Regions from separate parts of the Neobacillus sp. BF23-41 genome, predicted to be linked through region 4. Evidence: riboswitches for the same ligand, from Rfam matches in the RefSeq annotation. Region 4 holds a riboswitch; each other region holds the start of a gene.
What was found. A riboswitch is a leader RNA that binds a small molecule or an ion and turns the genes downstream of it on or off. The one in region 4 is predicted to bind S-adenosylmethionine.
Positions count from the first base shown of each region.

Region 1 (8,089 bases), on a different contig from region 4:
CCGCCCCATTGTGGCATAGGCATTTTGTAAAAATGCTCAAGCGACTTCAAACGGAAGTCTAACATCCATTGTGGCTCATTCTTCAATTTAGATATTTCTTTGACTATATCAGATGTTAAACCACGTTTTGATCGGAATATAGAAACGTCTTTATCGGCAAATCCATATTTATAATCACCGATTTCCGGCATTTTTTTCGCCATCGTCGTGTTCCTCCATTCTTAGAAAAGCGGAAGCGCCTTAGTTAGGCGCTGGAGCTGGACATTGCCCTCTCCCACCCGCGTTTTCTTAATTTTATGCTTGTTCCTCTTCTTTCAAACCTTTTTCCATGGCCTTCCACGCTAATGTGGCACATTTGATGCGGGCTGGAAACTTACAAACGCCCTGAAGTGCTTCAATATCACCTAAATCAAGATCGTCATCGTCGTATTCGATCCCCTGCATCATATCAGAAAAGATCTTTGCTAATTTTAAAGCTTCTTCGATTTTTTTCCCCTTAATCGCCTGCGTCATCATCGAAGCAGATGACATTGAAATCGAACAGCCTTCCCCTTCTTGCTTTGCGTCGACCACAATTCCATTCTCCACTTTTAGGGTTAATTGAATACGGTCACCACAGGTAGGGTTATTCATATTAATAGTATGGCTGCCATCCTCTAAAACACCGCGATTACGGGGATTTTTATAATGATCCATAATCACCTGACGGTAAAGTGTATCTAAATTATTAGAAGACATCGCTGAAATACTCCTTTGTTTTAACAAGTCCTTCAACAAGTTTATCTATATCATCTTCCGTATTATACAAGTAGAAACTTGCACGTGCAGTCGCGGAGGCTTTAAGCCATCTCATTAGCGGCTGAGCGCAATGATGTCCGGCACGAACAGCAATACCTTCTGCATCAAGTACCGTTGCTACATCATGGGGATGAACATCACTTAAATTAAAAGTGATTAGCCCTGCCCGCTTCGCTGCATCAAGTGGACCGTAAATAGTCATTCCGTCTACAGCAGACATTTTTTCCAAAGCATATGCTGCAAGTTTATGTTCATGTTCGGCAATTTGGTTTAAGCCTACTTCATTTAAAAAGTCGATAGCAGCCCCAAGACCAATGGCGCCTGCAATGATTGGAGTACCGCCTTCAAACTTCCAAGGCAGCTCTTTCCAAGTTGATTCGTACAATTGCACGAAATCAATCATTTCGCCGCCGAATTCGATTGGCTCCATGTTTTCGAGTAGATGTTTTTTTCCATAAAGAACACCAATACCGGTCGGTCCGCACATTTTATGTCCTGAAAAAGCTAGAAAATCACAATCTAAATCTTGAACATCAATTTTCATATGCGGAGCACTTTGCGCTCCGTCTACAACCATGATGGCACCATTCTCGTGTGCAATTTGACCAATTTCTTTGACCGGATTGATGACGCCAAGTACGTTTGATACTTGCATGACAGATACAACCTTGGTATTTGCTGTAATCGCCGCACGTGCATCATCGAGTAAAATCGTTCCATCTTCTTGAAGTGGAATGTATTTCAACTGTGCTCCAGTCCGTCTGGCCACTTGCTGCCACGGAATGATATTACTATGGTGCTCCATATAGGTTATAACGATTTCATCGCCTGCTTTTAAATTCGCTGCCGCATAGCTTGCAGCCACAATATTCAAAGACGTTGTCGTTCCACGGGTAAAAATTACTTCTTGAATGGACTTGGCATTGATGAACTTACGAACCTTTTCCCTTGCACCTTCGTAAGCATCTGTTGCTCTTGTTCCTAGTGTATGCACACCACGATGGACATTGGAATTGATTTCACGATAATATTTTTCAATTGCCTCGATTACTTGGAGCGGCTTTTGAGATGTTGCAGAACTATCCAAGTATACCAATGGCTTCCCATTGACCTCTTGATCTAAGATTGGAAATTGTGCACGAATATCCTGGACATTCATTAGCGTACTTTCCTTTCAATTACCTCAGTTAACTGTTTCTTTACTCCTTCAATTGGAAGTTGATTCACAACCGGTGCAAGGAAACCATGAATAACTAAGCGCTCTGCTTCTTCTTTACGAATTCCGCGGCTCATCAAGTAGTAAAGCTGAACAGGGTCAACACGTCCGACAGAAGCAGCGTGGCCTGCCGTTACATCATCTTCATCAATCAGAAGAATTGGGTTAGCATCACCGCGTGCTTTTTCACTTAGCATAAGTACGCGTGATTCTTGTTCCGCATTTGATTTAGAAGCACCATGTTCTATTTTTCCGATACCATTAAAAATGGAGGTAGCACTGTCCTTCATGACACCATGCTTTAGGATATAACCTTCACTATTTCTTCCAAAGTGTACAACCTTTGTGGTAAAGTTTTGCGTTTGCTCGCCACGCCCAACAACGACTGTTTTTGTATCACCGTAGGAGCCATCACCGATCAAATTAGTTGTGTTATCTGAAATTGTATTTCCTTCATTCATTAAACCTAATGCCCATTCAATTCGTGCATCTCTTCCGACAACACCACGACGATTTACATAGGTTGTGATTCCTTTTGCAAGCGTATCAACTGCGCCAAACTGAACTTTCGCGTTTGTATTTACAATGACTTCCGTCAAGATATTTGCAACAGTAGTTGATACTTCCATCGTCGAAATGTAGTTTTCAACGTAGGTTACTTTGCTATTGTCCTCAGCGACGACAATGACATGATTAAACAAGTTCGCCTGATCATTATCATGCACATAAATGGCATGGATTGGTTCAGAGACTTCTACATTTTTTGGAATATATAAGAAAACTCCGCCATTAACTAGTGCAGCATTTAGAGCGGTTAAGCGATGTTCATCGGCATTGATGGCTTGTGTCATATAATACTTTTTCAATAAGTCACCATGTTCTTTAGCAGCTGTAAAAATATCTGTAAAAATAACGCCTTGACTCTTTAGCTCTTCAGATAAAGATAAAAAGGCTGGAGTTTGATTTCGTTGAATATATAAATTATTATTCTCTGCATCCACATCAATCAGTGCTTTTACTTCTTCTGGCAATTCAGCAAGTGAAGTATAGGGAGCACTTTTTACAGTATGTTGTGAGAATTGGGTGAAGTTCCACTTATCAATCTTTGTTTTGTCTGGTCTTGGCATTGGCAGCTGATCGAACTCAGCTAATGCTTTTAGACGTAGTTCTTCAAACCAAGCAGGCTCGCTCGTTTCTTTTGAAAAGGAGCGAACATTGTCCTTGTCAAATGGTAATTTGGTTTCAGTTGTCATTGTAATCCTCCTAACCCTCTCTTACGCTTCTTGCCCAACTGTTTCATCTTCAATTCCTAGCTCTTGTTTGATCCAGTCATATCCTTCAGCTTCTAAGCGTTGTGCCAATTCAGCTCCACCGGATTTTACAACACGGCCTTGCATCATCACATGCACATGGTCTGGAGTGATATAGTTTAAAAGTCGTTGATAATGTGTAATAACTAAGCAGCCAAAATCTTCGCCGCGCATTTGATTGATCCCTTTTGATACTACCTTCAAGGCATCGATATCTAGTCCGGAGTCAATTTCATCTAAGATTGCAATTTTCGGTTCTAACATCATTAATTGCAGGATTTCGTTACGTTTTTTCTCACCGCCGGAGAAGCCTTCGTTTAAATAGCGTTGTGCCATATCAAGGTCCATTTCAAGGTATTCCATTTGCTTATCCATTTTACGGATGAATTTCATTAATGAAATTTCATTTCCTTCACCAAGACGGCTATTAAGTGCTGAACGTAAAAAATCAGCATTGGTAACGCCGTTAATTTCACTAGGGTATTGCATTGCCAGGAATAGACCAGCTCGTGCACGCTCATCTACTTCCATATCCAGGACATTTTGTCCATCTAAAGTGATTGTTCCGCTTGTCACTTCATATTTTGGATGACCCATAATAGCAGAAGATAAAGTAGATTTACCCGTACCGTTTGGACCCATGATTGCGTGGATTTCTCCACCCTTTATTTCAAGGTTCACACCTTTTAAAATTTCTTTCCCATCAATTGCTACATGTAAATCTTTGATCGTTAAAGTTGATCCAGCCATATCTATACCTCCGAAAAGAAAGTGTTGTTTCTTGTAGATTGAGTTATTCTATAACTCTATTCTCATTTTATTCTCATTCCAATCTTATAACAAATGAAATGTATTAGCAACTCTTAAACAGTAAAAACAGTCCATCTATTTTCATTAAGCTTGTACCAAATGAGAATGAAAAGAGGATTTAGAGTGTTGTGAATGATAATTCAGTATATTATTATTAATGGAAATGACACTCGATTAAAATCATACCTCATTTTTTTAGCATTTCCAAGCGAATTCAGGTCTAATGTTCTCTCTATTTTTACCCATCGTCATTGTTTAAATGTATGCCATCTTTAGACACAACTACAGAGAAAAAGCCAGTGTTTCTACACTGACTTTTTTCCCATTTATAACCTTATTCAGAAACTGGTACAACGGCACCTTTGTATTTTTCAAGAATGAAGTCTTGGATTTCTTTAGAATGAAGGACTTCGACAAGTGTTTTGATAGTTTCTTTGTCTTTGTCCTTAGAACGAACGACAACAAGGTTTGCCGGAACAACGTCATCGCCTTCAAATGCGATTCCATACTTTCCGATGTCAATACCGCCTTCTAATGCGTAGTTCGTATTAATGACAACCGCATCGCCTTCACCGCTTTCGAAAGAAGAAGCTAATAATTTTGCTTCAATTAAAGTTGAGAAATCAAGATTCTTTGGATTTTCGACAATATCCTCTACTCTTGCATTTGCGCCAACGCCTTCTTTAAGCTTAATTAAACCTTCTTTTTCAAAAATAGGTAAAATACGTCCATGGTCACTTAGTGAATCACTCATAATAATTTTTGCACCTTTTGGAAGGTCTTTTAAACTTTTATATTTTTTAGAATAAATTCCGATTGGTTCCTTATGAATTTCCCCAACACTCACAAAATCAAAATCCTTATTTTCTTTCATTTGTAGGTCTAAATACCCTGGTGTTTGAAAATAATTAGCGTCGAGTTCTTTATCCCTTAACGCTACGTTTGGTAGGATATAATCTTGAAAAACTTTTACTTCTAGATCAATGCCTTTTTTCTTTAATAAAGGTTTTGCCGCTTCTAGCACTTCTGCATGCGGTACAGCAGATGCACCAACGACTAATTTCTTGTTACCATCATTTCCTTCTTTTTCACCTGTATCGTTTTTAGCACCAGCGCACGCTGTTAGGGCAAATGCTAATAGCGAAATTACAATCAAACTAAATACCTTTTTCATTAATTAACCCCTCCTGTTATCGTTTATCTGTTTTCTTTGTAAAATAATCTCCAATAAATTGGATAATAAAAACTAAAATTAATATCGCAATCGTTGCAACTAAGGTGACAATCGGTCGATTACGCTGAAAACCTTCAAGGTAAGCAAAATGTCCAAGTCCGCCAGCCCCAATGACTCCGGCCATTGCTGTAAAGCTGACTAGAGAAATGGCTGTGACTGTAATCCCTGAAATTAATGCCGGCAAAGATTCCGGTATTAATACTTTAAAAATGATATGAACATGTGTTGCTCCCATCGATTGCGATGCCTCAATAACACCTTTATCGATTTCCCTAAGGGCTATTTCTACCATTCGTGCATAAAAAGGAGCTGCTCCAATAATTAGGGCTGGTAGTGCCGCATTCGCACCGAGCATAGTCCCAAGCAATAATTTTGTAAAAGGAATTAATAAAACAATTAAGATAATAAAGGGGATTGATCTGAAAATATTAACAAAGCCAGCAATAATAACATTAACAGCTCGATTAGCCCAGATATTACCTTTATCTGTTAAAAACAACAACAGACCAAGGAATAATCCTAAAATAAAGGTTGCAAACACTGAAATGGAAGTCATATAAATCGTTTCACGTGTTGCTTCTAATAATTGTTCCCAATTTACCATTTCCATAAGGTTAGCCATTACTGATCACCTCCACGCCTACTTGCTGTGAGTGAATATAATCAATGGCTTTCTGTATTTCGCTAGATTGCCCATCCAAGTGGATAAATAATGTTCCGTATGATCCAGTTTGCGTGTGGGAAATTTTCCCCTGAAGAATATTTACGATAACATCAAAGTCTCGGATGATGTTTGTGATTAATGGTTGTTCTGTTGTTTCCCCTACAAATGAAAGTTGAACCACTTTTCCATGCGGATAGCGTTCAAGTAAATGTTCAATCGTTTCCTTCGTTTCTTCCGGTTCCGTCACCTGCTGCACAAAGCGCTTTGTAATTGGCTGTTCTGGATTTTTAAATACATCTAAAACCGGACCAATCTCTACAACCCTACCGTTTTCCATGACCGCAACCTGGTGACAAATCTTCCGGATGACATGCATTTCATGGGTGATTAAAACAATTGTCAGACCCAGTCTTTTATTAATATCGACTAACAATTCCAAGATAGAATCAGTTGTTTGCGGGTCTAGTGCTGAAGTCGCTTCATCGCATAGGAGCACCTTTGGATTGTTAGCGAGTGCCCTAGCAATCCCCACACGCTGCTTTTGTCCGCCGCTTAATTGGGATGGGTAGGCATTTTCTCTTCCTTCAAGGCCTACTAGTTTAATTAGTTCGTCCACTCTTTTTTTCCTTTGTGAACCATTTACACCTGCAATTTCAAGTGGAAACGCAATATTTTCACTTACCGTCCTCGACCACAGTAAGTTAAAATGCTGAAAAATCATGCTGATTTCCTGGCGTGCTTTTCGAAGCTCACTGCCTTTAATCTTCGAAATAACGCGGCCAGCTACTGTTACAGTTCCGTCGGTTGGCAGCTCTAATCCATTTAACATTCGGATTAAGGTACTTTTACCAGCACCACTGTATCCAATCACTCCGAATATTTCTCCCTCTTGTATATCCAGGTTGACATCATCGACGGCTCTTAGCTGCCCCTGTTTAGAAGGGAAAATCTTCTGGACATTTTTTATTGATATCATTGAATCACCTGCTTCTTATCCAATTTACTTAACATTCTGAAAGATTTGTATTGTAATATACCGCTTATTAATATAGGATTTGACTTTTTTAACAAAAAGATTCTGTTTTAACAAAATAAAAGCCTTTCTGCGCAGGCAGAAAGGCATCATTAAAAATAATCCTTTCTCCCATCTCCCAAAGCAATCGCTTTGTGTGAATTGGCACCATTTCAATAATAAATATTGACGGTTGCCGGGCTTCATCGGGCACATCCCTCCACCTCTCTTGATAAGAGCATCAAGTATCCTATATTCAATTAAAACGTTAATTTGTTTAAGTAATTATATTACAAAAGTTATCGTATCATGGATAAAAAGGGGTGTCAATGAAAATAACTTCATATTCGGAAAAATAAGTTTTGGTAACTTTTATGCATTTACCTTGAATGAGATTACACCAGTAGCAGCCAAAATAGCTGATTCGAGATCTTCGATTAAATCCTCAACATTCTCGATACCGATTGAAAGGCGAATCAAATCCTCTGTTACACCTGCAGCTTTCAGGCCATCAGCATCTAATTGCTGATGGGTGGTGCTTGCTGGGTGAATAATTAAACTTTTTGCATCGCCAACGTTTGCAACATGCGCCCATAGAGTAATCGAATCGATTACTTTGGCTCCTGCTTCTTTACCGCCTTTAATCCCGAAGACAACCATGGAACCTGCACCTTTTGGCAAGTACTTTGTGGCTAATTCATAATCTGGGTGGGATGGGTGTCCTGGATAAGATACCCATTCCACAGCAGGGTGATTGGTTAAATATTCCACCACTTCTTTTGTATTAGCCACATGTTCCTTCATCCGAACATGCAGTGTTTCAAGACCAAGGATAAACTGGAAGGAATTTTGCGGACTTAATGCCGGTCCTAAGTCACGCAGCAATTGGACACGGGCTTTGATAATAAAGGCGATCGCACCTAAGGCTTCGGCATAAACCAGGTCATGGTAGCTGGCATCTGGCGTCGTAAAACCAGGGAAACGCGGTGAATTCCAATCGAACTTCCCACCATCGACTATAACTCCACCTGTAGTTGTTCCATTT
Region 1 is NZ_JBGBPR010000004.1:178,781-186,869, forward strand. Features, by position in the region: gene sufB (Fe-S cluster assembly protein SufB) at 1-203, opposite strand, end outside; gene sufU (Fe-S cluster assembly sulfur transfer protein SufU) at 295-738, opposite strand; gene AB7942_RS08970 (cysteine desulfurase) at 728-1,957, opposite strand; gene sufD (Fe-S cluster assembly protein SufD) at 1,957-3,267, opposite strand; gene sufC (Fe-S cluster assembly ATPase SufC) at 3,289-4,074, opposite strand; gene AB7942_RS08985 (MetQ/NlpA family ABC transporter substrate-binding protein) at 4,469-5,308, opposite strand; gene AB7942_RS08990 (methionine ABC transporter permease) at 5,325-5,990, opposite strand; gene AB7942_RS08995 (methionine ABC transporter ATP-binding protein) at 5,983-7,008, opposite strand; SAM riboswitch class I at 7,174-7,283, opposite strand; gene AB7942_RS09000 (O-acetylhomoserine aminocarboxypropyltransferase/cysteine synthase family protein) at 7,417-8,089, opposite strand, start outside.
Region 1: it holds a riboswitch for S-adenosylmethionine, as region 4 does, so the genes downstream of both, AB7942_RS08995 (methionine ABC transporter ATP-binding protein) here and AB7942_RS20545 (homoserine dehydrogenase) in region 4, are expected to answer to the same signal.

Region 2 (8,089 bases), on a different contig from region 4:
TTGTGCGGTAGGCTATACACTCCAAACAAAGGATCCGCAGGCGATTCCTCTTGATTTGCTATTAAAAAGATTAGAGGAAATTCCAACATTACGTTCGATAAGCATTACCGGAGGAGAACCGATGTTATCCTTATCCTCGGTAAAAAATTATGTTGTACCGATTTTAAAATATGCCCATGAGCGCGGTGTACGGACGCAGATTAATTCCAATTTAACCCTAGATCTAGATCGTTATGGATTAATCGTGCCTTACTTAGATGTTTTACATATTTCGCATAACTGGGGGACCGTCGATGATTTTGTCGAGGGTGGCTTTGCCAGAATGGAACGGAAGCCTGAATATGAACAACGGGAAAAATATTTTAATAGAATGATAGAAAATAGTCGTGGACTGGTAAGAGCAGGGGTGATGGTATCGGCGGAAACGATGCTAAACAAGCGGACACTACCGTATTTAGAAAAAATTCACCGCCAAATTGTTGATGAAATGCTATGCCAGCGCCATGAAATACATCCAATGTACCCAAGTGATTTTGCTAGCAATCTCGAAAGATTATCACTTAATGAAATAAGAGAAGCAATCCATCACTTACTTGATGTCAGAGATGAAAATGTGTGGATGCTGTTTGGCACGCTCCCATTTTATGCATGCAGCGATAATCAAGAGGATTTAGCTCTTTTACAACGTTTATATAAAAGTAAAAATGTCACCGTCAGAAATGACCCTGATGGACGTTCGCGATTGAATGTAAATATTTTTAACGGAGATATTATTGTTACTGATTTCGGTGATACACCGCCACTAGGAAATATCCAGACTACAAATCTGTTACATGCATATGATACCTGGCAGTCGTCTGCCTTAGCAAAGGAATTAAGCTGTCATTGCCCGGCGGTTAAATGCCTTGGACCCAATATATTAGTTAAGAACAGTTATTATCAGGAAATGGACTTTATCAAGCGAGAAAACAGAATTAAGTAATAAAGCCAAAGTACTTTAAATGACATACATTTAAAGTGCTTTTCTTATTGGACCATTCTAATTCTAAATTGTCGTGTTAATGCGGAGAATACTAAATAAGGTTATTGTCTTTATCACTCTATAATTGAGTTTGATCTTGTATTTCTGTTATTATTTTTAAATGGAAGCTTTTATCTTTAATTTTAGCTAAAACAGCATTCTTTTTAAAATGTAATTATAACAAATTTTGGGGAAGTGTGTTTATACAATGAATACTCCGGATGAACCTAAATTGGAAGATGTTAATTCGAAAGAATTAGATCAATCTTCTCTTTCTCAAAGCATTCAATCATTTTTATCCAGTTTAGATAAAAATGGAGAATCACGGTTGCCACAACGTGCTTATCTAGCGACTCGACATGCCATACGAGATCTTCAACTTCCTCCCGGACAAACCGTATTAGAAAGGGAAATGGCTGATATCTTGGGTATGAGCAGAACGCCTGTCCGTGAAGCGCTCGTGCGTTTAGAGATGGAGGGATGGGTACGTCTCATACCTCGTCGTGGTTTTGTTGTGGCACCAATTGTAGCAGATGATTTACAACAAATTTATGAAGTTGTCGAAGGGCTCGACGGCATTGCATGTAGCCTTGCTACTAAGCGTGCCACATCTGCAGAATTAGACCAACTTGATTATTTGGTGGAGGAACAAGAAAAAGCATTAGAATTAGGCGATCTACTGTTATGGACGGACCTTGATGAGCAATTTCACCAAACAATTGTTGATTTAGCTCAAAATCCTCGTCTAAGAGGGATTATGGATAGTCAAACTGATCAACTATATCGTGCCCGATTATATACGATTAAGCTTCGACCTAAACCAACACCCTCCATAATGGATCACAAAGCCATCGTCACTGTTATGCGAACAGGTGAACCGGAAGCAGCTCGTATGATGCTACAATCCCATCGATATAGATCTCGTAATGAAATATTAGAGGCTATACGCACTATGCCAATATCATCTATTTAGGTAGTCACAAGATAGGTAATCTCTCCCTAGTTAAAAATACAATTTTAAAAAATAAAAAAGGCTGAAGAGATTTCAAGAAATCCTCTACAGCCTTTTTCATAAAATGTATTTTTTCTATTTAACATAATTGACTAGCTTACCGATATTCTCTACTTCAACAGATACGACGTCTCCTGATTTCATTGGACAACTACCAGCAGGTGAACCAGTAGCTAAAACATCACCTGGCTCCAGAGTCATAACCTTTGAAATCCAACTGATTAGGAAAGGAATCGATAGTGACATCTGATTAGTGTTACCATCTTGTACTACTTTGCCGTTCAAAGAAGTAACTATTCTTAAATTAGTTGGGTCTATACCAGTCACGATGCACGGACCCAATGGTCCAAAAGTGTCAAAACCTTTTCCGCGTGTAAACTGGGGATCGGCTTTTGTTAGATCTCTCGCAGTCACATCATTAAATACAGTGCAGCCAAAAACATAATCCAATGCCTCTTCTTCTTTTATATTTTTGCCGCGTTTACCAATAACAAGTGCCACTTCCCCTTCCATTTCTACTTGCTTGGTTAAATCACTGGAAGGAAGAATGATTTCCCCTTGATTTGGAATCAGGGAAGAAGCAGGTTTTAAAAACAAAAATGGTTCTTTGAGATTTGCCTTTCCCCCAGTTTCTTTGGCATGTGCAGCGTATGTCCAGCCAAAATTGATCACTTTTGAGGGGGAAACGGGTTCTAAAATGTTCACATCATTATATTTAACTTTTACACCATCAAATTTTAGTTCATTGTTTTGAATTTCAGTAAAATTACTGGTTAATTGTAAAATTTCATCATTTTCAACAATTCCGTAATATATTTTATCGTTATTATTTTGATAACGAACAATTGTTTGAGATCTTTGAAGTACCTGCATTACCACACCAGACCAGCTCCATTTATAGGTTAAAAGCCTTTGTTTGTCATATCCACAAGGGTACCTGTTATAGACTATTTACTTGATGAATCGTACTTGCTTACTAATTAATTCATATTGTTCGTCCTTCTTTTTATTGAACTCCACTTTATTTTCTTCAAAGATGTTATTTCCGTCTGCGTCAATAGAAACAATGAGAGGACCAAATTCATTTACTTCGCATACCCAAAGAGATTCAGGCATTCCAAGGTCTTTCCAGTGGACTTCCTTAATCTGCTCCACCTTTGTTGCGGCATAAACCGCATTTCCAGCTGGAAAGACAAGATGCAGCGCTTTATGAGTTTTGCATCCTTCTTCAGTGTTTTTTCCCATCCCGCCTTTTCCAACAATGAGTTTAACACCTGTTTCTTCGATAAATTCCTTTTCAAACTTTTCCATTCTCATACTGGTTGTAGGACCTATAGAGATAATCTCGTACTCTTCATTTCCATGGTCTCTAACAATGGGACCCGCGTGGAAAATGGCTTTACCATTTAAATCAACAGGTAATGGAATTTTTTCCTCAATGAGTCTTCTGTGCGCAACATCCCTGCAAGTAACCAATGTACCAGTTAGGTAGATAATATCTCCTATTCTTATATCCTTAAGATCTTCATCTTTTATAGGTGTGGTTAATACTTTCTTACTCATAGTGTTGCCCCCTCGTGAGTATTAATTTCATAGTCTAAATTACTGTCAAAGGTGATCTTCCCTCTTCTATGGGACCAGCATCCTGTATTAACCGCCACTCCAATAGTAGAAGGATGCCTTGCTGTATTCACCACATTTACACCCATGACTGAACTAGATCCCTTAAGTCCCTGAGGTCCGAGGCCAATAGCATTGATACCATCTTCAAGAAGCTTTTCCATTTTTGCAGCGTTTTCATTTTCATTTTGACTTCCAACAGGTCTCATAAGGGCTAATTTTGAATTTAAAGCGGCTGTTTCTACAGAAGTACCGACTCCAACACCTACTAATAGAGGAGGACATGCGTTGAGTCCATAACTTGTCATGCGGTCAAGGACAAACTTTACAACGCCTTCATAGCCCTCACCAGGCATAAGAACAGTTGCAACTCCAGGAAGGGTACATCCGCCTCCTGCCATATAAGTATAAATTTCCACTTTGTCACTGTCTTCTTCAATTTCCCAGAAGATACTAGGAGTACCATTTCCGATATTCTTTCCTGTATTGTATTCATCGAATGTCTCTACCGAATTGTGACGTAAAGGGGTTTCTTTGGTTGATTTAAATACACTTTCTCTTAGAATTCTATCTAATTGCCCAATTAATGGGAAGTTCTGTCCACACTTTACAAAAAATTGAAGAACACCTGTGTCCTGACATGAAGGTCTCTTTAACTCAAAAGCTAGTTTTTGGTTATCAAACATAGTTTTGTAAATGATTTTTGCTAGAGGATTATCTTCCCCTTCACTAAGTTCTTTCAGTTTATTTTCCACATCATCAGGAAGTTTATAGCTGACAAGGGATACAAACTTTGCCATTAGATCAGTCATCTTTGTTATTTGTTGCGTTTTATCCATAACAATACTCATAATAACTCTCCTTTTTATTCTTTTTTCACCAACTGTATAGTTAAGTGATTGTGGGAAGATCTTCTATATTTATTATTTATCAACGTATACATTAATGTCAATCAAAATTTAATGAAAATAAAATAGTTACCACTACACAAGATAATAAAGGAAGGTAAACCCTTTAAATTTGTTAAATTTATGACGAAATACAATTTTTTATATAAAAATAACTAATAATCTGAAAATAGGATATTGACATTAATGTATACGTTAATTAATAATTGGTGTAAGGGTTTTCAACTGAAAATCACACACATTATCAGTAATGGAAGGAGGTTAATGAAAGCTTTATCATGTATTTCTTATAGCAATCATCTAATTGGATTATACTTGCAACAAGATGCGACTAAGATATTGAACAACAATACGTTGGACATCTTTTAAATAGGGGGGAACTTTATGAGTGTTAACATGAAAGAATTAAAGGCATTTACGAAAAAAACCAATACACGTTATGTGATATTGACTATTTTATTCATTACGACCGCAATCAATTATATTGACCGTTCAGCACTAAGTGTAGCTGCACCTGTGATGTCCAAAGAGCTACAACTGGATGCGGTTTCATTGGGGATAGCTTTCTCAGCATTCAACTGGGCCTATGCCTTTTTGCAAATCCCGGGCGGCTGGATGCTCGATCGATTTGGAGCACGTGTTGTTTATGGGGTTGGGTTGTTCGTATGGTCACTGTTTACTTTTTTTCAAGGATGGACTAGTGGTTTTCTAATGTTATTCATCTTAAGATTTATCGTCGGGATAGCAGAAGCTCCTTCGTTTCCCGGGAATAGCAGGTTAACGGCCATGTGGTTTCCTCAAAATGAACGTGGCAGGGCCGTCTCGGTCTATAATTCTGCCCAATATTTTGGACTTGCTTTGTTTACCCCTATACTCGCATTTCTTTTACAGAAATTTGGATGGCATATGATTTTTTATGTTGCTGGATTGGCCGGAATTGTAGCGTCATTCTTTTGGTTTAAACATATTCACGAACCGAAAAAACACCCAAAAGCAAATCAAGCTGAAATTGACTATATTCTGGAAGGCGGCGGCTTGGCGAATGCAGGGGATAAACCGATAAAAATCAGGTGGGCTCATGCAAAACTACTTTTGACCAACCGACAAATGATAGGAATCTATATTGCACAGTTTTGCCTCAATACCATTGTTTGGTTCTTCTTGACTTGGTTCCCTACCTACCTTGTGCAAGAAAAACATATGTCCATGCTCAAGGTTGGCTTTATGGCTTCACTCCCATATGCAGGTGCCTTTTTAGGTGGAATCGTCGGTGGATATATATCCGACTGGCTGTTAAAGCGTGGAAAGTCACTTGGTGTAGCACGTAAAACACCAATAATAATTGGGTTCTTGTTTTCAAGTATTATTGTTCTCGCTAACTATACTTCATCAGCAGCACTTATCATGCTTATCATGTCGGTAGCCTTTTTCGCCAAAGGGATGGCAGGTGCAACTTGGACGCTTGTTGGCGATATGTCTCCAAAAGAAATCATTGGATTGAGCGGTGGAATATTTAATACATCAGGTAACTTGGCTGGTATCGTAATCCCTATTGTAGTTGGATATATTTTAAGCACTACGCATTCCTTCAGTGCTGCATTATTCTTTATTGGAGCAGTCTTGATCATTGGAGCATTATCTTATATCTTTATCGTGAATAAAGTAGAGCGGATCGAATTACCAGCAGAATTAATGGAGTAAAAACCAGCTCTAAAAAATGTACAAGCTTCATGGAAATTAAATTTGAAAAAGAAGGCTAGCCTATATCTTAAATGGTTAGCCTTTCTTCATTTTAGGATTTATTACTATACCTGTAACGCTTCTTATTTTTCAGCACTTATATTCAAAGGCTTGAGGCGTAGGAATAATAACTATATTAGAAATATTCAAAACACTATTGACAACTTGTTAATGGGAGACTAAAATCTAGTTTATTACTTTAAATGAATAATACGTTCTCTTATCAAGAGTGGCAGAGGGACTGGCCCGATGACGCCCAGCAACCGTTCCGTTTGGAATTGGTGCTAAATCCTGCAAAACAATTTATTGTTTTGAAAGATAAGAGAGGAGTAGTCCCTTAATTTGTGATGAAACCTCTCTTTTCTGGAGAGGTTTTTTATTTTTATATAAAAACAAACCTTTCCAATCGGAGTAATGGAGTATTGATAAGAATCTAAAAGGGGGAGCTTTAATCATGAAAAGAAATATCTTTAAAAGTACACTCGTATCAGCATTAGCAGCAACACTCTTACTCACAGGCTGTGCTTCTGAGGGAGAAACAAAACAAGCAAGCGCTCATAAAAAGGTTTCACTTGAAGGTGTATCTGAAAAGTTTACAAGTGGTGATCCGTTAAAAATCAAGGTTATTCGAAAAATTGGCGGTGACGATCATACTGCCCAGTTCTTAGCAGGTGCAAAAGAAGAGGGAGAAGCCTTAGGTTTTCAAGTGGACGTGTTTACCGCAAATGGTGACACAGCTAAGTTCCATGATGCTATTAATCAGTCATTAGACCAGGATTATGATGGATTTATCATTTCTCATGGTGACGATGATGCGACTGTTAATGATGTAAAAAAGATAGTTGAAAAAGGAAAAAGTGTAGTTACATTTGACTCGAATCCAAATATTGCGAAGGTTGATGGAGTAACGCTTACTTCACAGGATGATGAAGCCTTAGCAACTTTGGCCCTTGATCAACTCGTAAAGAATACAAACGGAAAAGCAAATATTGCCTACCTATGGGTCGACGGTTTCCCTGCAATGGTTAGACGTAATAAGGTTTATCAAGATGTCCTTTCAAAAAATCCTGAAATTAAAGAAGTGGAACGCTTTGGTGTGGCAGCGGCAGATACAAGTGTACAAACACAAAACGCAGTTGCAGCCATGTTAAATAAATATCCAAAGGGCAAACTGGATGCCATATTTGCTACTTGGGATGCTTTTGCAATCGGTGCAGCACGAGCTTTGAAAGAAGCGGGACGTGAAGAAGTGAAGATTTATGGAATCGATGTTTCCAATGCGGATCTGCAAGAAATTCAAAGAAAAGGCAGTGCTTGGAAATACACAGCAGCTGTCGATCCGAAACTTATCGGTGCTGTTGATATGAGAATACTTGCGAAAAAGCTTGCAGGTGAAGAAACACCACAGACCTTTGATTTAGATGCTTCACTTGTTTCACAAGAAAATCTTCTCAAAGCAAAAGAGCCTGTGAACATGGTTAATCTGGCAAAAATTATTCCAGGCTGGGGTCAATCGACTGCATTTGAGGAAGAGTGGATAAAAACGTTAAAGAAGCATTATAAAGAATAGTCGGTATACAACTAGACACTCTCTTTTTCAATAGATGAAGAGAGTCTTTGCTTACGGGGGATGATTTTGATGAGATCAACATTGGAGATGAAAAACATCTCAATAGAGTTTCCTGGTGTGAAGGCATTGAATCAGGTTGACTTTTCGATGGAAACGGGAGAAATCCAAGCTTTGATTGGGGCAAATGGGGCAGGGAAATCAACGTTAATGAAGGTTCT
Region 2 is NZ_JBGBPR010000002.1:56,958-65,046, reverse strand. Features, by position in the region: gene yfkAB (radical SAM/CxCxxxxC motif protein YfkAB) at 1-982, shown strand, start outside; gene AB7942_RS03485 (GntR family transcriptional regulator) at 1,350-1,994, shown strand; gene AB7942_RS03480 (fumarylacetoacetate hydrolase family protein) at 2,109-2,906, opposite strand; gene ttdB (L(+)-tartrate dehydratase subunit beta) at 2,985-3,596, opposite strand; gene ttdA (L(+)-tartrate dehydratase subunit alpha) at 3,593-4,504, opposite strand; gene AB7942_RS03465 (MFS transporter) at 4,946-6,262, shown strand; SAM riboswitch class I at 6,519-6,626, shown strand; gene AB7942_RS03460 (sugar ABC transporter substrate-binding protein) at 6,756-7,871, shown strand; gene AB7942_RS03455 (sugar ABC transporter ATP-binding protein) at 7,941-8,089, shown strand, end outside.
Region 2: it holds a riboswitch for S-adenosylmethionine, as region 4 does, so the genes downstream of both, AB7942_RS03460 (sugar ABC transporter substrate-binding protein) here and AB7942_RS20545 (homoserine dehydrogenase) in region 4, are expected to answer to the same signal.

Region 3 (8,089 bases), on a different contig from region 4:
CCACGCGAAAAAGGAACCCTTTGGCGCGGTGACATTCCATCCCAATGAACGAAGCCCATCAATCAATACATTACGTCTTCTCTCATAAAGATCGTTTAGTTCCCGTACACAATCCTGAGGGCCCATTAAAGCCTCAGCCGCTGCCTCTTGTACAGCCCCAAATAAACTAACATAAAGATGGTCCTGTAAAAGTTCGATGCTTGAAATCACACTCTCATTCCCAACAGCAAAACCAACACGCCAGCCTGCCATATTAAAGGTTTTTGATAAAGTATATATCTCTATCCCAACCTCTTTAGCCCCTTCAACCTGCATAAAACTTATTGGTTTTTCACCATCGAAACCAATAGCACCATAGGCAAAATCATGAATAACACAAATATCATGATCACTCGCTAGCTTAATAGTCTCATCAAAAAATTCATGAGTAGCTGTAGATCCTGTTGGATTATTAGGATAATTGAGGAACATTAACTTTGCTTTTGATAAAACAGACTTATCCAGTTCGCAATAATCCGGCAGAAAGTTATTTTCCTCTCGTAACGGCATCGTAACCATTTCAGCTTTTGCAAGAGCAACCCCAGACCAATAATCTGGGTAACCGGGGTCAGGTACGAGGATGGTATCCCCCGGATTTAATAAGCATTGAGGGATTTCGACAAGTCCTGCTTTACCCCCAAACAAAATTGCCACTTCTTTATCCGGATCAATGGTCACTCCATATTCTCTTAAATAAAAATCAGCGGCAGCCTGTTTTAAATAACGATGTCCCTGAAAAGGAGAATATTTATGATTTAATGGATTCACTGCTGCATCTTGAAGTTTTTTAACAATATGAGAAGGCGTTGGCTGATCGGGATTGCCTTGCCCTAAATTAATCACATCAAACCCTTGTGAAATATACTCACCCACTTTTTTAACAAGTGAAGCAAAAAATTGCTTCGGAAGACTAGTTAATAGTTCTGATGGTGGAAATTGCTTCATTATTCTCACCTGCTTAATTATTTATAAGAATCATTATGAATTTCTAGTCACAAATGATATAACTTTTATAATGGCTTGTAAAGAAAAAATTCCGAAATTTCAAACGAGGTGAAGATTCGTGAAATTAAAAATTTCATGTCTGCAAATGGATATCGTCTTTGGCAATCCCAATAAAAACTACCAAACTGCCGAAAGACTCATTGAAAAAGCACTGATTGAACAACCCGATATCATTGTCCTTCCAGAACTATGGACAACGGGTTATGACTTGACCCGCCTGAATGAAATTGCAGACCCAAAAGCACTACAAACGATTGAATTTCTGAGAAATGCAGCACAAAAAAATCAGGTTCATTTCGTTGGCGGCTCAGTTGCGAACCGAGAAGAAACAGGAGTAAAAAATACTCTCCTCATCATCAATAAAGATGGCACGCTTGTGCACCAGTATAGTAAACTACATCTTTTTAAACTCATGAATGAGCATGTTTTCTTAGAGCCTGGCGCTGAGAAGGGACTTTTCCAACTTGATAATCACCAGTTTGCTGGGTCGATCTGTTATGATATCCGGTTTCCAGAGTGGATACGCGCTCACACATCAGATGGTGCAGAAGCACTGTTTGTTGTGGCCGAATGGCCTGCACCCAGATTGTCCCACTGGAGGGCCCTTTTAATTGCCAGAGCAATTGAAAATCAATGTTATGTAATTGCCTGTAACCGTTCTGGAAATGACCCAAAAAACCATTTTGCTGGTCACTCAATGATTATTGACCCGTGGGGTGAGGTCATTGCTGAGGCTGGAATGAAGGAAGAAATCCTATCGGCTGAAATTGAGATGGACTTAGTCAAGGAGGTCCGTAAGCAAATTCCTATTTTCACGGATAGAAAACCAGAATTCTATAAATAATAATTTTCAAAAAATATTGACACTTTCTCTTTGTTACTGATATGATTTTTACCAGTTAAATAGATTTTCTCTTATCACGAGCTGGCTGAGGGATTTGGCCCTTTGAAGCCCAGCAACCGACCGGAAACCCATTGAAATGGGGCGCTTTTTGCGCTGGGGATCCCCCCTTTAAGGCACGGTGCTAATTCCAACAGAAGGATTATCTTTCTGAGAGATAAGAGGTGAGACAGACAATATTGTCTATCAGCCTCTTTCAGATGAGAAAGAGGCTTTTTTAGTGCCTGCGTGCATAATTAAGCCTCCCAAAAACGAGGAGGAACCATAATGAGTCTACTAAAACAAAAAACATACCAGCCTTTAACAAACGGGAGTGCAGTTGAACTGGCACTTGAATTGAAAATTTTTGACCAGCATGCAAAACTTTCCTGCAAGGAGATTGGCGATGGGAATCTCAATCTAGTCTTTCATATTGTTGATAAATTAAAAGGAAAAAGTGTTATTATCAAACAAGCTCTCCCTTATGCAAAGGTAGTTGGCGAAAGCTGGCCATTAACTTTGAAAAGAGCAAAGATTGAAGCGGATGCCTTAAAAATTTTCGGACAGATTGCTCCAGATTATGTACCCCAAGTTTTTTTCACAGATGATGTCCTAGCTGTAACCGTAATGGAGGACCTTTCCCATCTTTCGATCGCAAGAACTGGCTTTATCAAAGGAGAAACCTATCCATTAATTTCAAAGCATCTAGGTGAATATCTTGCAAAAACACTATTTTACACTTCCGATTACGGATTAGGCCTTTCCTTAAAAAAGGAATATGTACAACAGTTTATCAATCCCGAGCTTTGCAAAATAACTGAAGATTTAATCTTTACCGATCCTTTTATTGATGCAGAAACCAACGATTTCGAGGAAGGACTGCATCCTGTAGTCGAAGAGCTTTGGCAGGATGAAGAACTAAAGTTTCATGTAAATATTTTGAAGAAACGCTTTTTAACAGAAGCTGAAGTTCTCCTCCATGGTGATCTTCATACCGGAAGTGTTTTTGCCGATAATTATGAAACAAAAGTAATCGATCCTGAATTTGCTTTTTACGGACCAGCTGGATTTGATATCGGCCAAGTATTTGCAAATCTTCTCTTTCAGGTAATAGCAAATGTTGAACAACGTGATCTTTTCCTCAATCATATTGAAACGGTATGGAATGTATTTGAGGATCAATTTACACAATTATGGAATACGGAGAATAAAGACGATTACGCTAAATCCACTAGATTTTTAAACTATAATTTAACTAAGTTTTTTGAGGACTCGATCGGCTTTGCAGGCTGCGAATTAATCAGAAGAACAATTGGTCTTGCTCATGTTGCTGATTTAGATGGGATCGAGGAAGATCAAACTAGAATTACTGCTAAGCAGAGAACATTAGATCTCGGTACAATCCTAATTAAACAACGAAAAGAAATAAAGAACCTTTCTTCTTTCATAACGACGGTAAAAGGAGCATTATAATAGGAAAAGCAATCCGAACTTTCGGATTGCTTTTCTAGTCAAGTTTTGCCCACAGTTCTTCTGGATTTAGTTCATAAATACCATTTTCGCGGAACATGTAATGATTTATGATAAACTCTCTGCGAATAGTTGCATAATCATCATGGAATTGTTTTATATACTCGTTTAATTGTTTTTCTTCGTACTTTTCACCTATTTTTAACCCACGTACCATGTGTTCGAACACGATTAATTTCTTCTTCCTTTGGGCAGGAATGTTCTTTAGTTTCCCATTTTTCATAAAGAAGTTCTCGATAATTTTTTGTCTCTCGATACTTGACTCGACCATTTCATCCAACTCCTTCCCCTTTTTTTCTAACAGCTCTGTAAACACCTTTGCCTGCTGGTTAATCAACGATTCATTTAGGTAAAAGTAAATCGTATTCTTGACTCTTCTGTCATACACCACATGGATCTCTCGTAATTTCTTTAAATGATGGGTAATCGTAGGTGCGGACAAGCCAAGCTTTCCTGCTATTGCCTGCCCATGGAGTGGACCTTTTGCTAATATAGCAACGATTCTAATCCGTGTGGGATCCCCCATCGTTTTATAAAACGCAACAACACGGTCTAATTGTATCAATGCACTACCTCCTCTTCATTCCACTTCGATATACATCTAATTAGATATATATCAAATTTAATCTCCCCTGTCAATAACCAACAAAAAAACACTACCTATAAGGAAGTGTTTTTTTGAATTGCTTTTTTTACAGCATAGGATTTTCATTCTTTGCTTTGAGTCTCTGCCATCTTTTCTCAACTTCTGCTTCAAATTCTTCTAGCATTGGCTTGTTTTCATCTTTAAGTAGGTGTTTTGTTTTCCCCATATATTTTAACCAATCAGAAAGTGGAATTCGTTTGCTCTTCTCTTCTGGATTGTAAGTTATGGTTGTAACACCTTGTTCTACTTCATAAAGCGGGAAGAAGCAAGAATCTACAGCAGCTTCGATAATTTTTGTACCAAAACGGTCATCAGATTTCCAGTTAAGTGGGCATGTGATGAGAAGTTTTCCATATACTGTTCCAACATTTTGGGCATACCATTGTGCTTTTGCACCTTTTTTAACTAAGTCCTGTGGAAAGGCTTCCGAACCGGTAAACACATAAGGAATATTGGTAGCAGCCATAATTTGCGGAGTATCTTTATGATGGAAGGCTTTTCCTCGCTGTGCTTTTCCAACTCCTGATGTACTTGTCATATGACCCAGTGGTGTTGAATAAGACATTTGTGAGCCTGTATTCATGTAGCCCTCATTATCATATTCAAGCATAATTAGTTTATGTCCGCGAAGAGCAGTACCAATCGCTGAACCCATACCAATATCCATACCACCATCACCAGTAATCATAACAAATGTGGCGTCATCCGATACTTCAATTTCGCCGCGTCGTTTTAATTCCATGAATGCTTCAACAGTACCTGAAAGCGTAGCGGCACCGTTTTGGAACAAATTGTGCATCATCGTTTGCTTATGGGAGGTGCTAGGATAAGATGTTGTTGTTACATAAGCGCATCCCGTTTGGAATAGAGTAACAATGTCTCCCTCAATCCCTTTAAAGAATAACTCGAGTCCAGCAAAAATTCCGCACCCTGGACATGCCCCGTGACCGGAGGCAATCCGTTTCGGTTTACAAGTTAAAGCACGTAACGGCGGGATTTTCACCTTTAATTTATTGGTTTCTTCATCCATTTTCACATCAATTAAACCTGTTTTAAAAACATCCCCGTGCTGTGGCAAAATAACGGGCTTAAGGATTTTTTCAGGATTACCTGGAATATGACCATAGTAATCAAATGGCTTTTCAGCATAGCCTTTTTCCTTTGCATCAAGCGCCATATCAAAAAAAGCCTGTGCATCAGTTGCATAGAAATCTTTACCGCCGAGACCAAATACGCGGCTTAACACGATAGTCTTGTTGTCTTTGTCATCTTGAAGTGCAGATTTCACTTCATGTGTAAGGTTAGGACCATTTGCTCCGTAAGAATCCGCACGTTCCCCAACTAATAATGATCTTACATTCTTAAGGGCTTCGCGAATTTCCTTTGCAGGGAATGGACGGATAATATTCGGGCTAATTACACCTGCTTTAATTCCTTTTGCTCGAAGTTGATCCACTACATCCTTAGCAGATTCTGCCGCAGAGTTTAATAGGAATAATGCTACATCCGCATCTTCCATTTTATATAAATCTAGAACTGGATATTCTCTTCCAGAAAGCTTAGCATATTCCGCTGCCACTTCCTTAAATACCTCACCAGCATTGTACATTGCTTCTGATTGTTGGTAGTGATTGTTAATGAAATCATCACCACTCATATGAGCGCCAATCGTTACTGGCTTCCTCAAGTCTCTAACAAAGTTGTAATCGGTTGGACATTCACCTACAAATTGCTGTACAACACTGCGGTCCTTAAAGAATTCCACTCGACGCTTTTGGTGGGATGTAAAGAAGCCATCATAAGCAACAATAACTGGTAAGCGGACCTTTGAATGTTCGGCAATTTTAAGCGCCATAATATTCATATCATATACAGCTTGCGGTGTTTTTGCTGTTAAGATTACCCAGCCTGTATTTAATGCATAATAGAGATCCGAGTGATCGCCACGAATATCAAGCGGACCACTGACGGCACGAGTAACTAGATTCATAACCATTGGAAAACGAGTCCCTGATTGGACAGGCATTTGTTCAATCATATATAAGAATCCGTTTGCACTGGTTGCATTGATAACACGTGCACCAGTTGCCGCCGCACCGTAGCAAATACCCGCTGAACCGTGCTCGCCATCTGCAGGAATCAGTTTAATATCATGCTCCCCGCGCGTTTTCATTTGATCTAAAAATTGAGCAACCTCTGTTGAGGGTGTAATTGGGAAATATCCCATAATATGATAATTGATTTGTGCTGCCGCCATAGCAGCCATTTCATTTCCAGATTCAAAAGTAGAAATTTGTTCTGCTACACCTTTTGTTGTTAATTTATCTTCTAAAATAGCCATTATTGGATTCCTCCTGCAATATAAGGAAAGTTTTGCTTTACGCGGTTATTATCTGCATACCCAAGCATTTCACGAAGATCACCGAGTGCGTCGGTTGGGCAGGCTTCCACGCATTTCAGGCAGCCTTTACAGTATTGGTAATCAATACCTTGAAGGAACATTTGTTTTCTTCCACGCTTATCTTCTCCTTCTTCCCAAACGAAGCAAAAGTCAGGACAAACGTTGTCACATGCAGCACAGTGAATACATTTTTCTTGTTGGAACTCCGGAAGGAATCCTTGGCGTGAACCACTTAAATCTTTAAGAATACTATTTGCTTGAGAAACCATGACACCACCGATTTCCTGAGTCAAGTATCCAAGCTGTGGAAGTGGGCGTGTGAAGGCTTTTCCTTCAGCCCTTTCTGGCACTTCATATGTTTTAAACTGAACCTCATTATAACCGCGGTCAAAAGTGCGGATATTTGGTTCAACAAGATGCGGGTATTTCTTCGTAAACGTTTTCCGAATCACGTCTCTCATGGATTCAGGATCTAGAAAATCACAAATACGATATAATGCTCCAAGCATTGCCGTATTTACTTTAGTTTTTTCCTCTACGGCTATCTGTAGGGCATCAACAATCGCTAGTGTACCATAATCTAATTGTAAATCCGTTTTAACTTCATCAAAATCCCTTGCTGTATTTACTAGGACTATACTATCAGCATTCAAACCGCTAACAACATCAACCGTTCTATATAAGGCTTCATGGAAAACACCAACAATATGTGGTTGTTCAATTGGACTATGATCTCTAATTTCTACATCTGGTTCACAAAAGCGAATGAAACTCTTTACAGGAGACCCTTTTTTCTCAGAGCCGTAGGATGAAAAATTGGATCCTTTCAAGCCAAGACTTAAAGCACCAGCCTCCGCTAACATTTTTCCAGCTAGGTTAGCTCCTAGCCCCCCAATTGATTCAAGACGGATTTCAAAAAATCCCAATTCATTTTTTTTCGGTAAAATAGACATAATGTCCCTCCCTAACTTCGTTCAATAAGCTAACACGAAATAGACATAAAAATTTAACTTCCCAAAAACTATTGTAAGACAACTATTTTTATTACGCTGTGATAAAAGTCAAACATAACGATAATTATTTTGAAACACATAAAATTTTTATTGAATAAGCCTTACCATATATGACTTTAAAGAGCTTTCATAATTATATAACAGGCATATTTATGTTATATAACAGAATATAAAAAAATGATCTGCATCCATTTCCGGATACAGACCATTTCATTTTGTTTAAAGATCGTTAATAACAATATAGGAGGCTTTTACTGGCCCATGGACACCAACAACTAGATTCAATTCAATATCCGCAGAGTTACTTGGTCCGGTAATAAAATTGATGCATGAAGCAACATGCCCCGTTTCCTTGTGAATCTCCCTCATCTTTTGAGCAGCTTGCGTAATCCGTGGAACTAAAGTGCTTTTCGGTACAAGTGCAATATAGGTTGCTGGTAAAAAGCTAACCGTTCTTCCTTTATTCTCATTGCTAAACAAAACCACCGTTCCGGATTCTGCAAGTGTTATTTCACTTATGGTAATCCCGACATTAGCCTTTTCCGCTTTCGCGATATTTTCTTTCCCTTTGGTGT
Region 3 is NZ_JBGBPR010000001.1:365,361-373,449, forward strand. Features, by position in the region: gene AB7942_RS01725 (pyridoxal phosphate-dependent aminotransferase) at 1-984, opposite strand, end outside; gene AB7942_RS01730 (carbon-nitrogen family hydrolase) at 1,103-1,888, shown strand; SAM riboswitch class I at 1,957-2,109, shown strand; gene mtnK (S-methyl-5-thioribose kinase) at 2,213-3,397, shown strand; gene AB7942_RS01740 (DUF2087 domain-containing protein) at 3,432-4,016, opposite strand; gene AB7942_RS01745 (transketolase C-terminal domain-containing protein) at 4,147-6,441, opposite strand; gene AB7942_RS01750 (2-oxoacid:acceptor oxidoreductase family protein) at 6,441-7,454, opposite strand; gene AB7942_RS01755 (LutC/YkgG family protein) at 7,734-8,089, opposite strand, start outside.
Region 3: it holds a riboswitch for S-adenosylmethionine, as region 4 does, so the genes downstream of both, mtnK (S-methyl-5-thioribose kinase) here and AB7942_RS20545 (homoserine dehydrogenase) in region 4, are expected to answer to the same signal.

Region 4 (8,089 bases):
AGAATTAGAACATCGATGTCATGATGCTTTTTCAAAAACAGTCCCAGATTGTTAATTGCCTCATTCCATTTACTTTCTCCAACAGGATGTTCTTGATGGTACGTGATCAAATCGTTTCTAACAATATATTTGGCGCCCATTTTATATAAACGATAACCTATTTCCCAATCTTCGTAACCGTACTTGACAAAGTCTTCATCGAACAATCCCGCCTCAATAATAAACTCTTTACGAATGGAAACATTCCCTGTTAGAAAAGCCATCCATGGAAACGCAAACCCTTCTAAATCAGCAGGAAAATTGCGGGTTATCTGTTGGAACCATGGGTATACTTCAACACCTAAATTCTTAAATACTTTCTTTTCAATATCTTTTTTTTCTAACAACTGATACGGTTCTTTACTTGGATATTTAAAGTCTTTAATCCTCGAATAAATCTCCTGGTTATTTTTAGATATAGTTGAGATTTTGTTTATCTTCTTTTGAGTAAATTCAGGAAAGATACATGAGTGTATAACTCTTGAATGCATTGCACCTGATATAATAAGCTTACTATTTGATTGGTGGAGCTTATGATGACTTTCAACAAAATCGGGTTCTGTTATCATTTCTGCATCTAGAAAAATAAGAATGCTGCCTCTTGCAGAACGAATGCCTAAATTTCGAACCTTAGCTCTTCCAAGATTCTTTTTATTACGTATATATTTAAAATGATACGGAGGCTTATAGCCCTTTACCTTTTCTTCCGTTTGGTCTGTTGAAGCATCATCTATAAAGATAACTTCCATTTTTGAAGGATTGAATGTTTGGTATTCCAGTGAATAGAGAGTAAATAGATTGAGTGGATATTTATTGAGGGAAGGAATAATAATACTGACTTCAATATCTTCGTTCTTACTTACTAGGGGGATTTCATTTTGTCGCTCCTTAGCAGAAGGACGCTTTTTTATTTTGCGGGTTTTGGTTTTTGCATTTGCCTTTTTTGTTTCTAGTTCATTTACAGGTGGAGTTGGCCAAACACCATATAGCTCTGCTTCACTTCCAGTGAGCTTTTTATTCAAATAATTATTAAGATTTTGTTCTGTCCGGCAGTGATTCCAAAGCCTAATCTCGTTGATATCTCCATTAAAGAAAAGACCAGGTTGCCCCCCAATCATCCCCGATGGGTATACAAATGATTTAGGGCTTCGTTCACCTTTTTTTACAAACTTCCCATTAATGAATAGGTGGGGCTCTCTATCATCATAGACAACAGCAACATGAATGAGCTGATTAATAATAGCTTCATAGACTAACACTGCATAGATATTTTTCTTAGTATGTTCATAGACCGTTATCCCATTTAATCCAACTGAAACACTAACTCCAGCATCATTATCGGACACTCCATGTCCAGGTCCTATGATATAATTTTTTCCATTTACATCTGCGGGCCTATCACGTGTTTGTTTATCGATACGATGAACGCTTTCAGGCATTACCCAAAACTCATAGGTGAATGTATTATTCAGATTCGTTAATAAACGTCCATTTAAGCTATTCCCTAACATGATGCACCTCTTCATTTTCTTTTTTAAAAAAAAATCCATTTGGTCAAGCTTTTACACAATATGAATACCATTTAATTTTGACTAAACTTATCCCCAGTTAAAAGATGTTTTGTTTAATATTTTTATAGATATTAGTAAATACCATACACATAAGTGAGTAGTAATTCTTCATAAAAAAAAAAGAGCACCTAAATGCTCTTTTGGGAATAACCGCTTGCTCGCTACATTCCTTTAACTTAAAGGGCAGCTAGGGTTACCTCATTAATTTTGTTCTCTGTTTCATACTCACCTATTATTTGAAAGTAACACCTTGCCTGCTGGTCATTAATTAAACGTTCAATTTCTTCCTTTGTTGCCCGGATAATGGCTGTCTCATCAATAGCTTGAGTAATCCATGTAATCAAAGGGTTTTTATAATTTTTTGAGAGACCTTGAATTAACCATAAGCATTCTACATCCCCTTTTTTCTCTCCATCACATAATGCAATTGTTTCTTTGAAAATCTTATTTGACGGCTGATTTTGACAGACATAGACCAAATCCTCGATAACAGCACTAGCAGTTGGATACATCCCAGCTCCAGGTCCTTGCAAAGTAATACTACCAACGATATCAGAATGAATATTTACCGCATTTTCTACCCCTTCAACGGAATAAAAAGGATGCGACTTTCCAACAAGAACCGGTCTAACCGTTGCATTAATTTGATCACCTATCTTATTAATACTTGCAATATGTTTAAACCTTAACCCTAGCTTTTCAGTTGATTCGATTAATTCACTTGTGATCGAAGTAATACCTTCCCGTTCAACATCCTGCCAATTTGGTTCTATACCAAAAGCTATTCTGCTGAGAATTATTGTTTTATAAAAAGCATCAAACCCCTCCACATCGTTGGTTGGGTCCGCTTCAGCATACCCCTTCCCTTGTGCTAAACTAAGCGCAGCAACAAAGGACTGTTTTTTCTCCCGCATTTCAGTAAGGATGAAATTTGATGTCCCGTTAAGAATGCCTTGTACGGTACGAACACGGTTAACATTTAATAACTGCCTAAGGGTTTGAATAACTGGAACTCCTCCCGCAACTGTTGCTTCGAAACCAACTGAAACTTTATGACTCTCTGCTAGCTTGAGCAGCTCATTACCGTGATGTGCAAACATCTCTTTATTTGCTGTGATAATGTGGCAACCACTTTGGATAGCTTGTTTTAAAAAAGTAAAGGGTTGTTCTTTGTCGACGATTGCTTCGACAACAACATCCAGTTGAGGTAGTTTAAGAATTTCGGCAAAATCTGTAGTTATTAAAACATCTTCACTTATGTCTCTTGTTTTTTGTTTATTTTTTATTAGCACTGCAGCTACTTCTACTTTTCTTCCTAAAACATTAGTTAGTTCATCAGCGTGGGATTGTATTGTTTTATATACCCCTTCACCCACTGTACCAAAGCCTAGAATTGCCACTTTAATGACAGACATGCTTTCCACCCCTTAAATAATATTAGACATGACTAATAGGTTGTTTCTTTTAATATCATATAAATAAGAAAAACCCTCTTCATAAGAAGAGGGTAGATTTCCTCCTCTTATCTGTCAGGTTAAAAATAACCTGCAGGAATTAGCACCTTTTCAAGAATTACCTTGATGGTTGCCGGGCTTCATCGGGCCTAGTCCCTCCGCCGCTCTGGATAAGAGTTTTATTTAGTTAGTTTTTCATTAAATTTCCAAGTTATAAAGAGAATTCTAGTTGATTCCAAGATAGTTGTCAATATTATTTGAAATTTCTTTTTATTAAAGTGGTAATAGGGAGACAAATTCCTTTTTCCCCAGTCGATCTATCATTTCGAGCCAATCCTTCGGCTTATTTGTAAGAATTGAATAGTATGTCGTCAGAAAATCCTTTACCAGGTTTGCTGGTAGTGAATTAAGTCCTTCATCTTGAATTGGCATGAAACATAAATCTAGACCTGCTACAGCTTCCCCATTGTTTTTCCAGGAAGGATGAACATATGAAAAATCAATGCGTTTATAACCCAAATGGGAGAGAACTTCACGTCGGACATATGGATCCATAACCTTTACTCCACCAAATTCGTGTTGTTCAACCCGGTACGGATCGTATATTTCTGCAAACATCCCGAATAGCTCGTTACCATTTTCTTTAGCTAATTGTTGTAAATCCGTTAAACGGTTATGCGCTAAAAAACGGCCAAGGCTTAAGCCTGGTTTACTGATGATTGTAAAATCTGTCATAGCAATATTCCAATCCGGATAATAACGATATTCAGTTGCTCCTGTGACTTCGTCTCCATCGACAGCAACAAACACGCGAATACTCGGATCTTCTAATGGCTCTTTCCATAGCTCATATTCTAATACTTCTTCTGGAGGAAAAATTTCTCCCATTAAGTTATGAAGCTTTTTAAAATTAGGGTCTGCTATACTGGTTATTCTAATATATTCCATTATGATTCATTCCTCTCACTTATCTAAAAGGGTTTTTCCATTCCATTAATGCAGCATAATTGCAGGATTCATCATCCTCGAGATAATTTTCAATAATCCCTATTGGCACACGACCACAATGCAGCAAGAAAGTGATAACAGGATCTTGAACTTCCCCTTTAATTGTTGCATCTAAATATTGTCCTGGTGTCATGATATCAGCTTTTTTATGATATCCTGGCATTCTGCCCCCGCCAAGTAATCGATATAACTCTTTTTCTATCACAACATGGTACATAGACTGCATCATCAATTTACCAAGCCCTAGTTTGCGGTACTTCGGACGAACACTAATATCAACAATATACAAGGTATTCCCATTTGGATTATTGTTCCGTATATATCCATGGTCAGTGATTTCTTCCCACGAATGGTTTTTATCGCTAGGATCAAAGTCGATAGTTAAGCCGGTAATTGACCCAGCTAATTCACCATCTACTTCAACACACAATGCACCTTCTGGAAACATGTACACATGGTTTGCTAATTGCTCTTTATTCCACCATAATTCTGAAGGAAAAGGAGGTGGGAAGCACTCGGATTGAATCTTGATAAGATCGTCAAAATCCACATTTGAATAATTTCGAATGATAACTGGCACAGGCCGCTCTTGGTCATAGACGTAAAATTCACTTCGATACATTCTATACCCACCCCTTCAGTTTATTTTTCCCAATCTGTGTAAAGATCCGTTCTTCGATCACGCCAGGTTGTAACGGAACCACGTTCTCTTACTTCATATAACAAGTTTATATCTAGGTCAGCCGTCACAATCATGTCATTATTGATTTCCCCTTCCACCAAGATTCCTTTTGGTGGAAATGGTATATCGTTAGGAGTAATGATTGCCGCCTGGCCAAAATTAGCGCGCATAAAATCAACAGTCGGCAGTGAACCGACAGTTCCCGTTAGGACCACATATACTTGGTTTTCAACTGCACGAGCATGGCTGGTATAACGAACACGATGAAAACCATGACGGTCATCTGTGCATGATGGACAGAAAATCACATCAGCACCTTTGGCCTTTGCCATACGTACAATTTCTGGAAATTCAATATCATAACAAGTAAGGAGGGCGATTTTCCCTTTTTCTGTTTCAAATATCTGAAATGAATCCCCAGGTGCCATATTCCATTCATTTACTTCAGTCGGTGTAATATGGAGTTTTGCCTGCTCACCAATTCTTCCATCTGGATAAAATAAATGTGCTGTATTATACAGCTTGCCATCCCTTTCAATCACATGTGTTCCCGCAATAATATGTAAGTTCTTTTTTTGTGCAAAATTTGAAAATAATTCTAGATATTGTTGGGTATAACTTGGCAGGTCATTAATTGTCAGGCTCTTGCCTTGACCATTACCTATTGAAAGTAATTGAGTTGTAAAGAACTCTGGAAATAAGACAAACTCTGCCCCAAATTCCTCAGCAGTTTTTATGTAGTGCTCACATTGTGAGGTAAATTCCTCGAAGGATTGAATGGTATGTAGTTGGTACTGAACGGCAGACACACGAATTTTCATCATTTTTTCCTCCTGTCTTTAGTTAAAATTCCCATGGGGAAATTATCTAATATTTTACTATTTAATACAAATTTTAAAAACTAAAAGCCCACCAAATGGCAGGCTTTTAAAAAATTATTTTTATTGCTCTAGTTTTCCCTCAGCAAGCTTGATTTGCTTTTCCACTTGCTCTGGAGCTGTTCCCCCAAAGCTATTTCGGACACCAACAACATGCTCAGGAGCTAATACAACATAAATATCTTCCTCAAATAATGGACTAAAGCCCTGATATTCTTCGAAGCTCAAATCTAGCAAAAATTTGTTAGACTGAATCGCATATAAAACAATTTTTCCGATAACTTCATGCGCATCACGGAAAGGCAGACCTTTTCTTACTAAGTAATCAGCAATATCTGTGGCATTAGAAAAGTCATTGTTAATGGCCTTACGCATCACGTCTTTATTTACTGTCATCGTTTCAATCATCGGTGCTAATAACATTAAGGAACCTTCAAGCGTTTCAACCGTATCAAACATACCTTCCTTATCTTCCTGTAAATCCTTGTTATACGCGAGTGGCAGACCTTTAAGAACGGTGAGCAGTCCGATTAAATTACCATATGTCCGTCCGGTTTTTCCACGTAGCAGCTCAGGTACGTCTGGATTTTTCTTTTGCGGCATAATACTTGAACCTGTGCAAAATGAATCATCCAACTCGACGAACTGAAACTCCTGGCTCGACCAAATGACAAGCTCTTCGGATAATCTGGAAATATGGGTCATGATTATTGAACCAATCGATAAAAACTCAAGGATAAAGTCGCGATCACTGACAGCATCCATACTATTAGGATAAACCGTTTCAAACCCCAACAGTTCCGCGACACGTTCACGATTGATCGGAAACGTCGTTCCTGCCAATGCCCCTGAACCAAGAGGCAACCAATTGATACGCTTTAAACTATCAATCAATCTCTCTTTATCACGTTCAAACATCCAAAAATATGCCATTAAATGATGGGCAAAGGATACAGGCTGGGCTCGCTGCAGGTGAGTATACCCAGGAATTAACGTTTGGACATTCTCTTTCGCCTGCTCAATTAATGCCTGTTGGACATCTTCTATTAATTTAATAAGCTCAGTTGTTTTCGTTCTTAAGTATAGATGCATGTCGGTGGCCACCTGATCATTACGGCTTCTCCCTGTATGGAGCTTTCCTCCCACCGGACCAATTTTTTCTATTAATAACTTTTCAATATTCATATGGATATCTTCATCTTCAACTAAAAACTCTACCGCGTTATCATCGACCATTTTCTTGATGGAGAGTAGTCCGTCCTTAATCTTTATAGCATCCTCCATTGGAATAATACCGCACTCACCCAGCATTTGCACATGGGCAAGACTTCCTGCGATATCCTCCTTAGCTAGCTTTTGATCAAATGTAATTGAGGCTGTAAATTCCTCAACTAGCTTATTCGTTTCTTTCGTAAAACGGCCGCCCCATAACTTAGACATTGATTGCTCCCCCTTAACCTAACAAGACAGCCCTCGAAAAAGGATTCGAGGGCAATCCGAATTATTTTAAAATTGATTCCTTTTTATTCACTTCTGAATAGACCTTTGTTGGCAGACCCCAAATCTTAATAAATCCTACTGCGGCATTATGATCAAACGCATCACCTTTTGAATACGTTGCTAGTTCCTCGTTGTATAAGCTGTAAGGAGACTTTCTGCCCACAACCGTATGATTACCTTTATGAAGCTTGACACGAATTGTTCCAGAAACGTTTTTTTGAGTTTCATTAATAAATGCATCAAGTGCTGGTTTTATCGGAGAATACCAAAGTCCTTCGTAAATGATCTTCGCCATTTGCTGTTCAACCTGTGTCTTAAATTGTGTAACCTCACGAGTTAGAGTTAAAAACTCTAATTCTTTATGGGCATTGATTAAAATTAGCGCAGCAGGATTTTCGTACACTTCACGAGATTTAATTCCTACTAATCTATTTTCAATATGATCAATACGGCCAACACCGTGCTTGCCGCCAAGCTCATTTAAGGTTTCAATTAATTGAACAAGTGGGAGTTTCTCACCGTTAAGGGCAACAGGTACCCCCTGTTCAAATTCAATTTCAACATACTCCGCTGCATCTGGTGTAAGTTCTATTGGATTCGTCCAATCAAAGGCTGCTTCTGGCGCCTCAGCCCATGGATCCTCTAGAACTCCGGCCTCACAAGCACGTCCCCAGATATTGGCATCAATTGAAAATGGATTATCTAAATCGACTGGGATTGGAATTCCGTTCTCCTCAGCATATTTGATTTCTTCGTCACGTGTCATTCCCCATTCACGAACAGGGGCAACAACTTTTAAACTTGGATTCAATGCTTGGATGGAAACTTCAAAACGTACCTGGTCATTTCCTTTACCTGTACAGCCATGAGCAACAGCAGTAGCCCCTTCTTGTTCAGCTACCTCCACTAATAGTTTTGAAATAAGCGGTCTAGATAAAGCTGAAGATAATGGATATT
Region 4 is NZ_JBGBPR010000015.1:25,767-33,855, forward strand. Features, by position in the region: gene AB7942_RS20540 (glycosyltransferase) at 1-1,550, opposite strand, end outside; gene AB7942_RS20545 (homoserine dehydrogenase) at 1,787-3,025, opposite strand; SAM riboswitch class I at 3,130-3,241, opposite strand; gene AB7942_RS20550 (GNAT family N-acetyltransferase) at 3,338-4,012, opposite strand; gene AB7942_RS20555 (GNAT family N-acetyltransferase) at 4,032-4,694, opposite strand; gene AB7942_RS20560 (carbon-nitrogen hydrolase family protein) at 4,715-5,575, opposite strand; gene argH (argininosuccinate lyase) at 5,696-7,072, opposite strand; gene AB7942_RS20570 (argininosuccinate synthase) at 7,134-8,089, opposite strand, start outside.